Regions from separate parts of the Shewanella sp. SM23 genome, predicted to be linked through region 1. Evidence: predicted binding sites of a transcription regulator. Region 1 holds the regulator's gene; each other region holds the start of a gene.

Region 1 (4,218 bases):
AATGGCAGCTCAGGGCAGATCAGGGCAAGCTAAACAAGGAAACTGGCAAGGTTGTATTAGAAAATAATGTTATTATCGATGCCATTAGCCCAGAAGAACCGATTCAGACCTTGTCCACCAGTTATCTGGAACTCGATCTCAACACTATGATAATGACCTCTGACCGTACCATTTACGTCACAGGGAAAGATTTTAATATTCAAGGCCAAGGCCTTTATGCCGACCTCAACGCGCAAGAAGTGCAATTGACCAGTCAGGTAGTAGGAACATATGAAGCAAAATAACGTATTACTTGCCAGCCTAATGCTAATTATGAGCATGAGTGCTTTCGCGAAAGTCGGCGACTTAAAGCAAGAAGTCAAAATTAAAGCTGTGAGCCAAACTGCGGATATCAAAAACAACCAGATCATCTTCTTTGGTCCAGTGGAAGTTACCCAAGGCTCAATAAAAATCCAAGCAAATGAACTGCGTGCATTTTCCGCTGAAGGTGAAAATAGCAAAACTTTGGTCGCCACAGGCAACCCTGCTACGTATAGCCAAATATTAGACGATGGCCGTCCTGCATCGGCGAGCGCGAAAGAAATTCGTTACGATATGGCGAGCCGCACCTTAACACTGAAAGGTATGGCGTCATTAGATCAAGCAGGTAGCCAAGTTACAGGCAATTTAATCCGCTATAACATGATTCAACAGAAATTGATGGCCGAGAGTACTGGCAGTGGTGACGATCGCGTGATCACTATTATTCAGCCTGAAAACTATCAAGATGATGCTAAATCAGACGCTCCGGCGGATAAACCTGTAAAAAAGCAGGACTCTAAATGACCCAAATCACCTTAAGAGCACAAAATCTGGCGAAAAGTTACAAGAGTCGCCAAGTGGTTAAAGACGTCAGTCTGACGGTAAAAACCGGTCAAGTCGTTGGCCTACTCGGTCCAAACGGTGCAGGTAAAACCACGACATTTTACATGGTTGTCGGGCTAGTGAAGAGCGATAAGGGACATATCTTTATCGACGATGATGATTTAACCGCAGATCCTATGCATCTGCGTGCCCGCAAAGGCATAGGTTACTTACCGCAAGAAGCCAGTATCTTTCGTAAGCTAACTGTTCATGACAACATCATGGCCGTACTGCAAACTCGTAAAGAACTTAAAAACGAAGAACGAGAAGAAGAACTAGAACATCTGCTCGAAGAGTTTCATATCACCCACATCCGTGACAGCCAAGGCATGTCATTGTCGGGTGGCGAACGTCGCCGCGTCGAAATTGCGCGGGCTTTAGCCGCTAATCCTAAGTTCATTTTGCTCGATGAACCGTTTGCCGGCGTCGATCCTATTTCGGTTATCGACATCAAGAAGATTATCGAACAACTCAAAAGTCGCGGCCTTGGCGTACTGATCACAGACCATAATGTCCGCGAGACATTAGATGTATGTGAACATGCTTATATTGTGAGTCACGGAAACCTTATTGCCGAAGGAACTCCAGCAGAGATCTTAGACAATCAGCAAGTTAGGGCTGTGTACTTAGGTGAACAATTCAGGCTATAGTTAATCGAGCGAAGCCAATGGAGGCAATTTATACCGCCATTGGGCTTCACTCAAGATAATAATAAGCGACCTCATCCAACAATAATAACGTAGGGATCAGCGGTAACATGAAAGCGTCACTCCAGCTCAAACTGGGTCAACAGTTAACCATGACGCCACAATTACAACAGGCCATACGTCTGTTGCAACTGTCGTCATTAGAACTGCAGCAAGAGATCCAGCAAGCATTAGATTCTAATCCCCTTCTCGAGCTGGAAGAGGATCAATTCGACGCCACTAAAACCCCTGTAAACCAAACGCTATCCGATACGGATTTCAGTGAATCTAGCACTCTGCCACCAGAAAAAGACAGCTCCACCATAGACACGGCAGAGTCGCTAACCAAAGAATCCATGCCCGATGAGCTCCCCATGGACACCACATGGGATGAAGTGTTTACCGCCTCCCCAAACTCAGGCCCCGGCGGCAGTCGTGAAGACGATATGCCCTTCCAAGGCGAGACCAGTGAAGGTTTGTACGAACACTTAGAATGGCAAAAAAACCTCACGCCGTTTTCTGAAACCGATTTAGCCATTGCCACCGCCATTATTGATGCCATCGACGATCAAGGCTATCTCACCCAAAGTACTGACGAAATCCTCGAAGCCATGGGCAATTCGGAGGTCGAGCTTGACGAAGTCGAAGCCGTACTCAAGCGCATTCAGCATTTTGATCCCATAGGCGTTGCCGCCCGCGATTTAAGTGAATGCCTGCTAATCCAACTGTCGCATTTCGCCGCTGATACTCCCAACCTAGAAAACGCCCGTATGCTGATCAAAGATCATTTAGATCTGATCGCCGCCCGTGATTTTAGGTTATTGATGCGTAAGACTAAATTAAAAGAAGATGAATTAAGGGATGGTATAGCACTTATCCAAACTCTCAATCCTCGCCCAGGTTTGTTGATCACGCCCAATAATGACGAATACGTTATCCCAGATGTGTCTGTGTCGAAGAAAAATGGCCGCTGGGTCGTTGAGCTTAATCCTGACTGCATGCCAAAAATCAATGTAAATCAACATTATGCTTCTATGGCACGCAGTACCAAAAACCAAGCCGATAGCCAATTTATTCGCGGCCATCTGCAAGAGGCTAAATGGTTTATTAAGAGCTTAGAAAGCCGTAACGACACTTTGCTTAAAGTTGCTAATTGCATAGTGCAATATCAGCAAGGTTTCTTTGAGTACGGTGAAGAAGCCATGAAACCTATGGTGCTTAACGATATTGCCGAAGCGGTAGAAATGCATGAGTCCACCATCTCACGGGTCACAACTCAAAAATACATGCATACCCCTAAGGGACTTTTTGAACTAAAATACTTCTTCTCTAGCCACGTCGGTACTGACGATGGTGGTGAGTGCTCATCCACAGCAATCAGAGCCTTTATAAAGAAACTGGTGGCAGCGGAAAACCAGAAAAAACCATTAAGCGATAGTAAGATGGCTCAACTTCTGGCAGAACAAGGGATCAACGTAGCCCGCAGAACCATTGCGAAGTACCGAGAGGCTATGCTTATTCCACCTTCTAATCAGCGTAAAAGTTTATAACCTACAGTGGATATCGGAGGACGTTTCTATGCAAATAAACCTAAGTGGGCACCATATCGAAATTACCGAATCGTTACGTGCATATGTAGAAGAAAAGTTTTCAAAACTTGAACGCCATTTCGAACAGATCAATAATGTGCACGTTGTGCTCAATGTTGAGAAAATGCAACAGATTGCCGAAGCGAGAATAAACCTCATAGGTGGTGAAGTTTTTGCTACTTCAGAGCATGCTGACATGTATGCCGCTATAGACGCCCTGATTGACAAGCTTGACCGTCAGGTTATTAAACACAAAGAGAAGTTAACAAAACACTAATAATGGAACTTTGTACCATACTGCGGCCGGAGTGCACTACCTGCGCCACTCCGGGCAGCAAGAAAAAGGTACTGGAACTCATCAGCGACTTAGTCGCTGCCCAGTACCCGACCCTCTCATCTCAAGAGATATTCGAAAGCCTAGTGGCGCGCGAAAAGATGGGGAGCACAGGTATAGGTAACGGCATCGCCATTCCACATGGTCGACTAGCCGATATAGATCAGCCCATTGCCATACTAATTAAGTGTGAAGAGCCGATAGCATTTGATGCTATCGATAAGCAACCTGTTGATATTTTATTTGCACTACTGGTGCCTGCAGACCAATGTCAGCAGCACTTAAGTACCTTGTCTTGCATGGCCGAAAAGCTGAGCGACAAGCAAATATTAAAGCAATTACGCAAGACGCATGATGAAACGGAACTCTATCAGGTAATCACTGGATGAAACTGGTCATAGTGTCGGGCCGCTCAGGCTCAGGCAAATCTGTCGCCCTTAGGGTACTCGAAGATCTCGGCTATTATTGTGTCGATAACCTTCCCTTGCCATTGATTGGCAGTTTGCTTGAGCAACTCAAAGGCAGTAACGATCTCGTCGCCATCAGTGTCGACGTGCGTAACATGCCTGAGCAGGATAAGGTCTTAGTGAAACAACTCGCTAGCCTACCTCCAGATACTGAGTTAACGAGCTTCTTCCTTAACTCCAGCGATAAAATTCTGCTTAAGCGTTACAGCGAAACCCGCCGTTTACATCCTTTGTCGAAG
Region 2 (4,218 bases), on a different contig from region 1:
CTAGTTGAATAAAGCGTGGACACTTAACAATAATGGCGCGGTAGTTAACTTCCGACTATATAGGTGGTTTTTCTGCTGCATCCATGTTTAGTTTAGATCGGTTTTTAACCATCTATCTCTATTGTTGCTGTTGTCGCGGTGTCTGGCGTGCCTTCTCTGAATGATAAAAGAGTGGTTGGCGATGATGCCTATTTAGAGAACAACGCGATGATTGAATCAGAATAAAAGTTGTATATACCTTCAAAATACAAAAAGCCCCGATAGCGTTGCTATCGAGGCTTTTATATTTTCTGTATCAATTACATAAAGCGAGCTGGTTGTATAGCGCTAGCCATTACAGGCTGTAGTACATTTCAAACTCAAGTGGGTGAGTTGTACGTGCTACGCGCTCAGCTTCTGCTGTTTTCAGTACGATATAAGATTGGATGAAATCTTCACTGAACACGCCGCCTTTAGTCAGGAACTCATGGTCAGCTTGCAGATTTTCAAGGGCGTTTTCTAATGACGTTGCCACTTGTGGGATTTCAGCCGCTTCTTCTGGAGGCAGATCGTACAGATCTTTGTCCATTGCTTCGCCTGGGTGGATCTTGTTTTGGATACCGTCAAGACCCGCCATCAGCAGCGCTGCGAAACCTAAGTATGGGTTTGCATGTGGATCTGGGAAACGTGCTTCGATACGACGGCCTTTAGGGCTTGGTACCACTGGAATACGGATTGATGCAGAGCGGTTACGGGCAGAGTAGGCCAACATAACAGGTGCTTCAAAGTGTGGCACTAAACGCTTGTAAGAGTTAGTGCTTGGGTTAGTGAAAGCGTTCAGCGCGCGAGCGTGCTTGATGATACCACCTATGTAGTACAGAGCCGTTTCACTTAAACCTGCGTATTTGTCGCCAGCGAACAAGTTAACACCGTCTTTCGCCAGAGATTGGTGAACGTGCATGCCGCTACCGTTGTCACCAACGATGGGTTTAGGCATGAAAGTCGCCGTCTTACCGTAAGCGTGTGCCATGTTGTGCACTACGTACTTCAGAATTTGGATTTCATCCGCTTTCTTAGTCAAGGTGTTGAAGCGAGTTGCGATTTCGTTTTGACCTGCAGTCGCCACTTCGTGGTGATGCGCTTCAACCACTTGGCCCATTTCTTCGAGCACTAAACACATAGCGCTACGTAGATCTTGTGATGAGTCAACCGGTGCAACTGGGAAGTAACCGCCTTTAACAAATGGACGGTGACCTGTGTTGCCGCCTTCGTAGCTAGTGCCTGAGTTCCAAGCCGCTTCTTTAGCGTCGATCTTAACGAAACAACCTGACATGTCAGTACCGAAACGGACATCGTCAAATAGGAAGAATTCTGGTTCTGGTCCAATCAATACAGTATCAGCGATACCAGTAGAGATCAGGTAAGCTTCTGCTTTTTTAGCAATTGAGCGTGGGTCACGGTCGTAACCTGTCATGGTACCTGGTTCAAGAATGTCACAACGGATCAGCGCTGTGGTTTCTTCGGTGAAAGGATCCAGTACGAATGTCGTTGGATCTGGCATCAGTACCATGTCTGATTCGTTAATGCCCTTCCAACCTGCGATAGAAGAACCGTCAAACATTTTGCCGTCTTCGAAGAAATCAGCATCTACCTGATGAGAAGGAATAGATACGTGCTGCTCTTTACCTTTAGTGTCGGTAAAACGTAAATCAACGAACTTAACTTCTAATTCTTCAAGTTGCTTTAAAACTGATTCAACTGACATTCTCAAGCCTCCGGTAGGGTAAAGGGATGCCCCTTCTATAATCTTTTAACTCAAGTGATTTATCTTGAGCCAAACTTACGAGCTATAAAGCGATATCCATGCCAATAATTTAACTTACTGATTAACATGATTTAAAATCTTTGTTGCACTTAATTGGATTCGCGTGTGCACCATAATGGTGCTTTTGTCTGTGGCATTTTGGTGCATTACTCCATTTTGGTGCGCACTGAATTGATTCATGCAAACCTTAAGCTGGGATGCACAGCGATAACATGCACCGCTTATATGGCACTGAGATGGCAATAACGCTTTGGCTTTCACAGTCTCAGTAAGTACTGCCTCTGTGAAGCTTGCACATACTTGCAGCACAGAACGGGACTATTTACCACCGCATAACCGCCGCATAATTGTCATAAAACCACGCTAGTCTGTCCAACTATGCCACGCATTATCAATCCAATAGTGGTTTATTATCATATTATTAGGAAAGAGTTCGTTCTCATGTGCGAAATGTCTTTGCTGTTCACAGGCCAAGTGAAATCAGTGATGCGTAAGAAAGGTATCCCGTGACAATGAAGTGAGTCTTAATGTCATCGGGTGTAAACGCCAACATGAACGTTAGATTAAGTGTGCCGCAGAATTTATTGCAGTGTGTTCACGTGGTAATTTCTCTGTACCTAAGTCGATTTTGCTGATGCTTAAATCGACATTAGCAGGGCTAACATTGAATACGAAAAATAGCAAATTCAGCTGCTTAACTCAGATTTTTCCTATGAATATGGCAATTAAACAGAGCGTTAACTCTGGCTACAGAGGATTTCACTCAGTGGATGATTGGCGGAAATTACCCAAGGATTGGCGGATTGTTTTATAAGTGTTCAAAAATAATCCTGTGCGCCAAGGCCGCTCTGGAGTAGAATGGCACGCTTTTTATTGTGGTAGATCGAGCTAGATCACCATAACGAATTACTGAAATATCCCTATTTTTGTTTGATGGTAAGAGGTTTATCCGTGCTAGAGAATTTACGTAACATCGCCATTATTGCACACGTTGACCATGGCAAAACGACCCTGGTAGACAAGTTGCTGTCACAGTCAGGCACCCTTGCAACCCGAGGAGAAGCCACTGAGCGGGTGATGGACTCCAACGATCTTGAAAAGGAACGTGGGATCACGATTCTGGCAAAGAATACTGCCATCAAGTGGAACGACTACCGTATTAACATCGTTGATACCCCAGGCCACGCCGATTTCGGTGGTGAGGTTGAGCGTGTTCTGTCTATGGTTGACTCAGTATTATTGCTAGTTGATGCCGTTGACGGTCCAATGCCACAAACTCGCTTCGTAACGAAGAAAGCGTTTGCTCAAGGCTTAAAGCCAATCGTTGTTATCAACAAAATTGACCGTCCAGGTGCACGCCCAGATTGGGTTATTGACCAAGTATTCGACCTGTTCGATAACTTAGGTGCAACTGACGAGCAGTTAGATTTCCCGATCGTTTACGCTTCTGCGTTAAACGGTTTTGCAACTTTAGATCCGGATGTAGCGAGCGATGATATGACGCCGCTGTTCCAAACTATCGTTGAAAAAGTATCTTTCCCAGATGCTGACGCCGAAGGCGCGTTCCAGATGCAAATTTCGCAAATCGACTACAACTCATACGTGGGTGTTATCGGTATCGGCCGCATCAAGCGTGGTAGCGTTAAAACTAACCAACAAGTGACTATTATTGGCGCTGATGGCAAAACTCGTAACGGTAAAATGGGCCAAGTATTAGGTTACATGGGTCTAGACCGTACTGAAGTTGAAATTGCTAACGCTGGCGACATCGTTGCTATCACTGGTTTAGGCGAGCTGAAAATTTCTGACACTATCTGTGCCGTTGGTGCAGTAGAAGCTATGCCACCTTTGACTGTTGATGAACCTACTCTGACCATGACTTTCCAAGTTAATACTTCACCTTTTGCAGGTAAAGAAGGTAAGTATGTGACTTCACGTAACATTCTGGAGCGTCTGCAAACAGAATTAGTCCACAACGTGGCACTGCGTGTTGAAGAAACAGAAAGTCCAGATCGCTTCCGTGTATCTGGTCGTGGTGAATTGCATTTATCAATCTTGATTGAAAACATGCGTCGTGAAGGTTACGAGTTAGCCGTATCACGTCCAGAAGTTATTCTGAAAACTATCGACGGTGAACTGTGTGAACCATTTGAAACCTTGACTGTTGACGTTGAAGAAGAAGATCAAGGCACAGTAATCGAGAAATTAGGTACCCGTAAAGCTGAAATGAAAGACATGCAGCTTGATGGTAAAGGTCGTGTACGTATCGACTTCATCATCCCAAGCCGTGGTTTAATCGGTTTCCAAACTGAGTTTATGACTGCGACTTCTGGTACTGGTCTAATTTATCACTCATTCGACCATTACGGTCCGCACAAAGGTGGCGATATCGGTCAACGCGCTAACGGCGTATT
Region 3 (4,218 bases), on a different contig from region 1:
AAACACAATAGCTTGAAACACTTAGGCAGTGTCATGCTTGGCGATCGAATCGAAGTTGATAGTATTGAACCTGTTTATCCTTTCGAAGCCCCATTCAAAATTGCTGTGACTTATCGCGATAGAGCGTCTGACCAACCCATGTCTGAAAGCCCTGAAATAGTCAAAACCATAGAGATGGTAGTGAGTGAGACCAGCATACATAAGTAGCGTGTAAATGCCATTATGGATCTACGCAGGCTTATGCTAAGTTGTTTTTCGGTCAGTGGGTGATGTTTGCTTCAATAGCAAGCGTTAGCAGGTAATAGGTCAGCATAAGATTTCGACAAGGAGAGTGTCATGCAAGTTAGCAAAATCACTGGGAAATTTGATGTTAAGCTCACTCCTGATAGCCCCTATGCTACTGGTATTGGTGGTGTGACGTTAGGACGTATGGGCTTAGATAAAACCTTTTATGGTGAGCTTGAGGGTCGCAGCAAAGGGGAAATGCTCAGTGCTATGACGTCAGTCAAGGGCTCAGCTGGCTATGTGGCCATTGAACAAGTGGTTGGTAATTTGTGCGGTAAGCAGGGCAGTTTTGTATTACAACATTTTGGCATTATGACCGATGGACAAAATCGTCTGATCTTAGAAGTGATACCCCATTCTGGGGCGGGGGAGTTGCTGGGGTTAACTGGCACTATGACCATCAATATTGAGAATGGCCAACATTTTTATGCATTCCAGTTTGGCTTTGAAGCTTAGTTTGACTTTGAAGCTTAGTTTGGCTTTGAAGCTTGAGTAACGCCTGCGTTTTAGCTCAGTTTTCTGTAACTCTTCTCCTTTATGATCATTCGAGTCATCTTAATTCACTCCTCTTAATTTAAGTGAGTAAGTCTTTTCGATTGAGTCTGAAAATGGACATAAAAAAACCAGCTGAGGCTGGTTTTTTTGATTCTTTTTTCATAAAGCACTATCGAACCTTGAGTCTAGATCGGCGTGCTGTTACTTAAAATACGTTTAATTTAAAAAATGCCGTTGTCGCGAGAGTTAAGACACTTTTTTAACAACTTTAATTTTATCAACGACCTTTTTCACATCGTCGGTATTTTCGGCAATTTTCAGTGCTAGTTGACGTTCGGCATCGCTGGCAACTTCACCTTTCAATGTCACTATGCCATTGGCAACATCCACATTAATTTGGGTGCCGGATACGTCAGTTGAAAACAGTAAACGCGTTTTGATGACAGTGGCAACTTTAGAGTCAGTTAAGGTGGCAACAACTTCACTGGTGCCTTCTTTTTCATTCATCACAGTGAGTTGGTTATCGACATCTTTCACCCCATCTAAGCTCTTGATGAGCTCTGTGGCGAGGGCTTTATCCACACTGCTTTCCACTTTACCTGTTAACGTCACTTTACCATCTTTGACATCTGTAATGATGTCGAAGGAATTGAGATTCGTGTTGAGCAGTAAAGTGGTTTCTGCTTTTCCATCGATCCACGCATCCTTGGTTCCGCCTTTCCAATCTTGGGCGGCGGCCACATTTAAACTGATTGAACCGACAAGTAAAGCCACTAGTACTGATGCTGTTGTAGTTTTCATAATCATATCCTCCGTTGTTTTCTCGAAGCTAGGTAATGCGCCAATCGTGCCAATGTTTTTAAAATTATGATTTTTAATGGTTTAATTGTTTTTTCTGGCGTTTTTATACCTTGGCATTTTCCTTTAGGTCGGTCTTTTTTACCGACAAAATGTAATTTTTTCTGGCATGCTGAGCCATTATTCGAGTATAAAAAACCGCACTCATCAGTGCGGTATTATGTCTGTAGTAAAAGTGGAGGGGAGTCGGTTAAATATGGCTCACTTAGCGACAGGGAATTAATGGTGATTGAGCGATCCCGTACCGTCGTAACTCATTTGCAGCCAAGCGGCGCCCTCTGCAAGTTGGTTTGCAAGTTGTGGCTGATGCGCTTGCCTTACTGCTTGTTTTATTTGGATTAGCACTTGCTGCTCTATGTCGACAAGGGCGGTCATAGCCTGCGAAATTTGGCACTGTTGCAGCAATTCTGTTGCTTGAGTATAAGTGACGGGCACGGTGTGACTTAGGCCATTAATTGGCTCGTCAGCCAAACGTCTCAGCTGTTCAAACCGAGTTAACATTCGTTGGTGGATGTTAGCTTTGGCGGAAAAAACACGCTTAAGATTATAGTCTTCGACATACCTCCTCGCTTGGTTGTAAAATGTGAGTCCTTCTTGATTCAGCTTGATGATTTCATCTATCAACATGATATCGGCGCGGATATCAGTCTGATGTTGCACAACATTAGACTTCATTATGGGCCTCCTAATGCCAGTGTTCGACATAGATTGTTTAACTGCTTGGGTAAACTGATTTTGTTTCGTTCAGCTACCATGCATATTCTGTTCTCGTTTTTAATGATATTTTAACAGGCTGATTTTTAGACTGATATTCTCCGTTCATCGAGATATCATCTTAGAACATCGGCAACTATTACCGTTGCTGTTGTTAAAATTTCATGGCTGACATACAGTAGTTTTTCATACAGGGAGTAGATACGCATGGCTCGACTGACACTTTTTTATCACTTGCAGGATGTTAGCGCCGAGCAAGCAATCATCGAACTTGCTGGCGCTGCTGACTTTAATAAGCTACGCAGTGTCGATGATTTGCCTTGGATAGAGCAGCTAGGGGCAAATCACGTCGATGTTGCCATTATTGAGTTATCCAGTCTTAGTCGAGAAGATTACCTTGTGCTGCTGGATAATGCGGCCATGTCAAATATTGAGTTTATTTTTCTCTCCGACGGTCAGCCAAACCCCAATCTTGATCAGTTAATGTCTCATTTTGCTGGTTACCATTTTCGCAAACCTTACGATATGCCCCTAATTAGCGAAATTTTTGCTGATTTTGCACAGTATTTAGCATCATCGCCTAATCGACTGCATCCTTTTGCTAGCGAGCTAGACCAATACGGTTTGCTTGTTGGGTCATCAGCTCCTATGCACAAGCTATATCGTACAATTCGTCGCGTCTCTGCGACAGGCAGTAATGTGCTTATTATTGGGGAAAGTGGGGTCGGGAAAGAACTGGTTGCTAATACCATACATCTTGCCAGCCCTAGGGTAAACGAGCCTTTTATTGCAATTAACTGTGGTGCATTAAGCCCTGAATTGGTCGACAGTGAGCTGTTTGGTCATGTCAAAGGCGCATTTACGGGGGCGAATCGCGATCACAAAGGCGTATTTGAACAGGCTGAAGGCGGGACCTTGTTTCTCGATGAAGTCACCGAAATGCCGATTGATCATCAAGTGAAGTTACTCAGAGTGTTGGAAAATAGCGAGTATCGTCCTGTGGGGGGTGACAAAGTGCAACGTGCAAACGTACGTATTGTGGCAGCGACTAACCGTGATCCCATAGTGGCGATAGAGGCTGGGTTATTTCGAGAAGATTTGTACTTTCGTTTGGCTCAGTTTCCCATTCGCGTTCCGCCCTTACGGGAACGTGGCGAGGATATTATTGGGCTTGCGCAGCATTTTCTTGCCTATCGTAACGTGGCCGAAAAGCAGAATAAGAGCTTAGCTGAAGACTGTATTCAGATGATTGCTAAGTACCCTTGGTCTGGTAATGTGCGCGAATTAAAACATGCTATTGAGCGAGCCTATATTCTGGCCGATCAGGATATTTTACCCAGCCATTTACAGCTACCTCAGACGAATGAAGTGGGTTTATGTGGTGGTGAACAAGTTGTTATCCCCCAAGGCATGCGCTTAGATGATTTAGAGAGAATCGCTATTTATCAAGCACTAGAAACCACTCAGGGTAATAAAACGGATACCGCCGAACAACTGGGGATCAGCGTTAAAACCCTCTACAACAAGCTCAGCAAGTACGAGCAGCAAGTCGAGACCGGTGAAACGACTGCTGAATAAACATTAATTATCAAATTAATATTGAAACAGAGCTAAACTTTATACTCTTTTTTTTGTAAATAATAACTCCTATTCTACAGCCCTTAAACAGAAAAAGCGGAGATAGAATATGAAACACTTATTAACAACAGCATTATGGCTTTCTTTGACAGCCAGTAGTTTTGTGAACGCCACCCCAGCAGTAGGAAGTCTTGAAACAGTCGCTGAATTGCCAATACGACCTGGCAATGTCAGCGTCACTGCACAAGGTCGGATTTTTGCCACAGTACATCCATTTGATACACCATC

What was found. Region 1 encodes sigma-54, which starts transcription at its own class of promoters, with help from an activator protein. Its sites were predicted from a motif close to GTTGGCACGNNNNTNGNNT; they were not measured.
Region 2: a site for sigma-54 is predicted at 1,832-1,850, ahead of glnA (glutamate--ammonia ligase). Genes of this name have one in related genera too.
Region 3: a site for sigma-54 is predicted at 1,617-1,635, ahead of L5L98_RS00110 (BON domain-containing protein). Genes of this name have one in related genera too.

The regions. Positions count from the first base shown of each region.
Region 1 covers NZ_JAKKRM010000019.1:80,206-84,423, forward strand. Annotated here, with positions in the region: gene lptC (LPS export ABC transporter periplasmic protein LptC) at 1-284, shown strand, start outside; gene lptA (lipopolysaccharide transport periplasmic protein LptA) at 271-825, shown strand; gene lptB (LPS export ABC transporter ATP-binding protein) at 822-1,553, shown strand; gene L5L98_RS18900 (RNA polymerase factor sigma-54) at 1,661-3,139, shown strand; gene hpf (ribosome hibernation promoting factor) at 3,168-3,455, shown strand; gene ptsN (PTS IIA-like nitrogen regulatory protein PtsN) at 3,458-3,901, shown strand; gene rapZ (RNase adapter RapZ) at 3,898-4,218, shown strand, end outside.
Region 2 covers NZ_JAKKRM010000007.1:144,952-149,169, reverse strand. Annotated here, with positions in the region: gene L5L98_RS11190 (hypothetical protein) at 1-8, shown strand, start outside; gene glnA (glutamate--ammonia ligase) at 335-1,744, opposite strand; gene typA (translational GTPase TypA) at 2,756-4,218, shown strand, end outside.
Region 3 covers NZ_JAKKRM010000001.1:24,608-28,825, forward strand. Annotated here, with positions in the region: gene L5L98_RS00100 (hypothetical protein) at 1-207, shown strand, start outside; gene L5L98_RS00105 (DUF3224 domain-containing protein) at 337-741, shown strand; gene L5L98_RS00110 (BON domain-containing protein) at 1,027-1,581, opposite strand; gene L5L98_RS00115 (hypothetical protein) at 1,858-2,313, opposite strand; gene L5L98_RS00120 (sigma-54 interaction domain-containing protein) at 2,560-3,930, shown strand; gene L5L98_RS00125 (major royal jelly family protein) at 4,040-4,218, shown strand, end outside.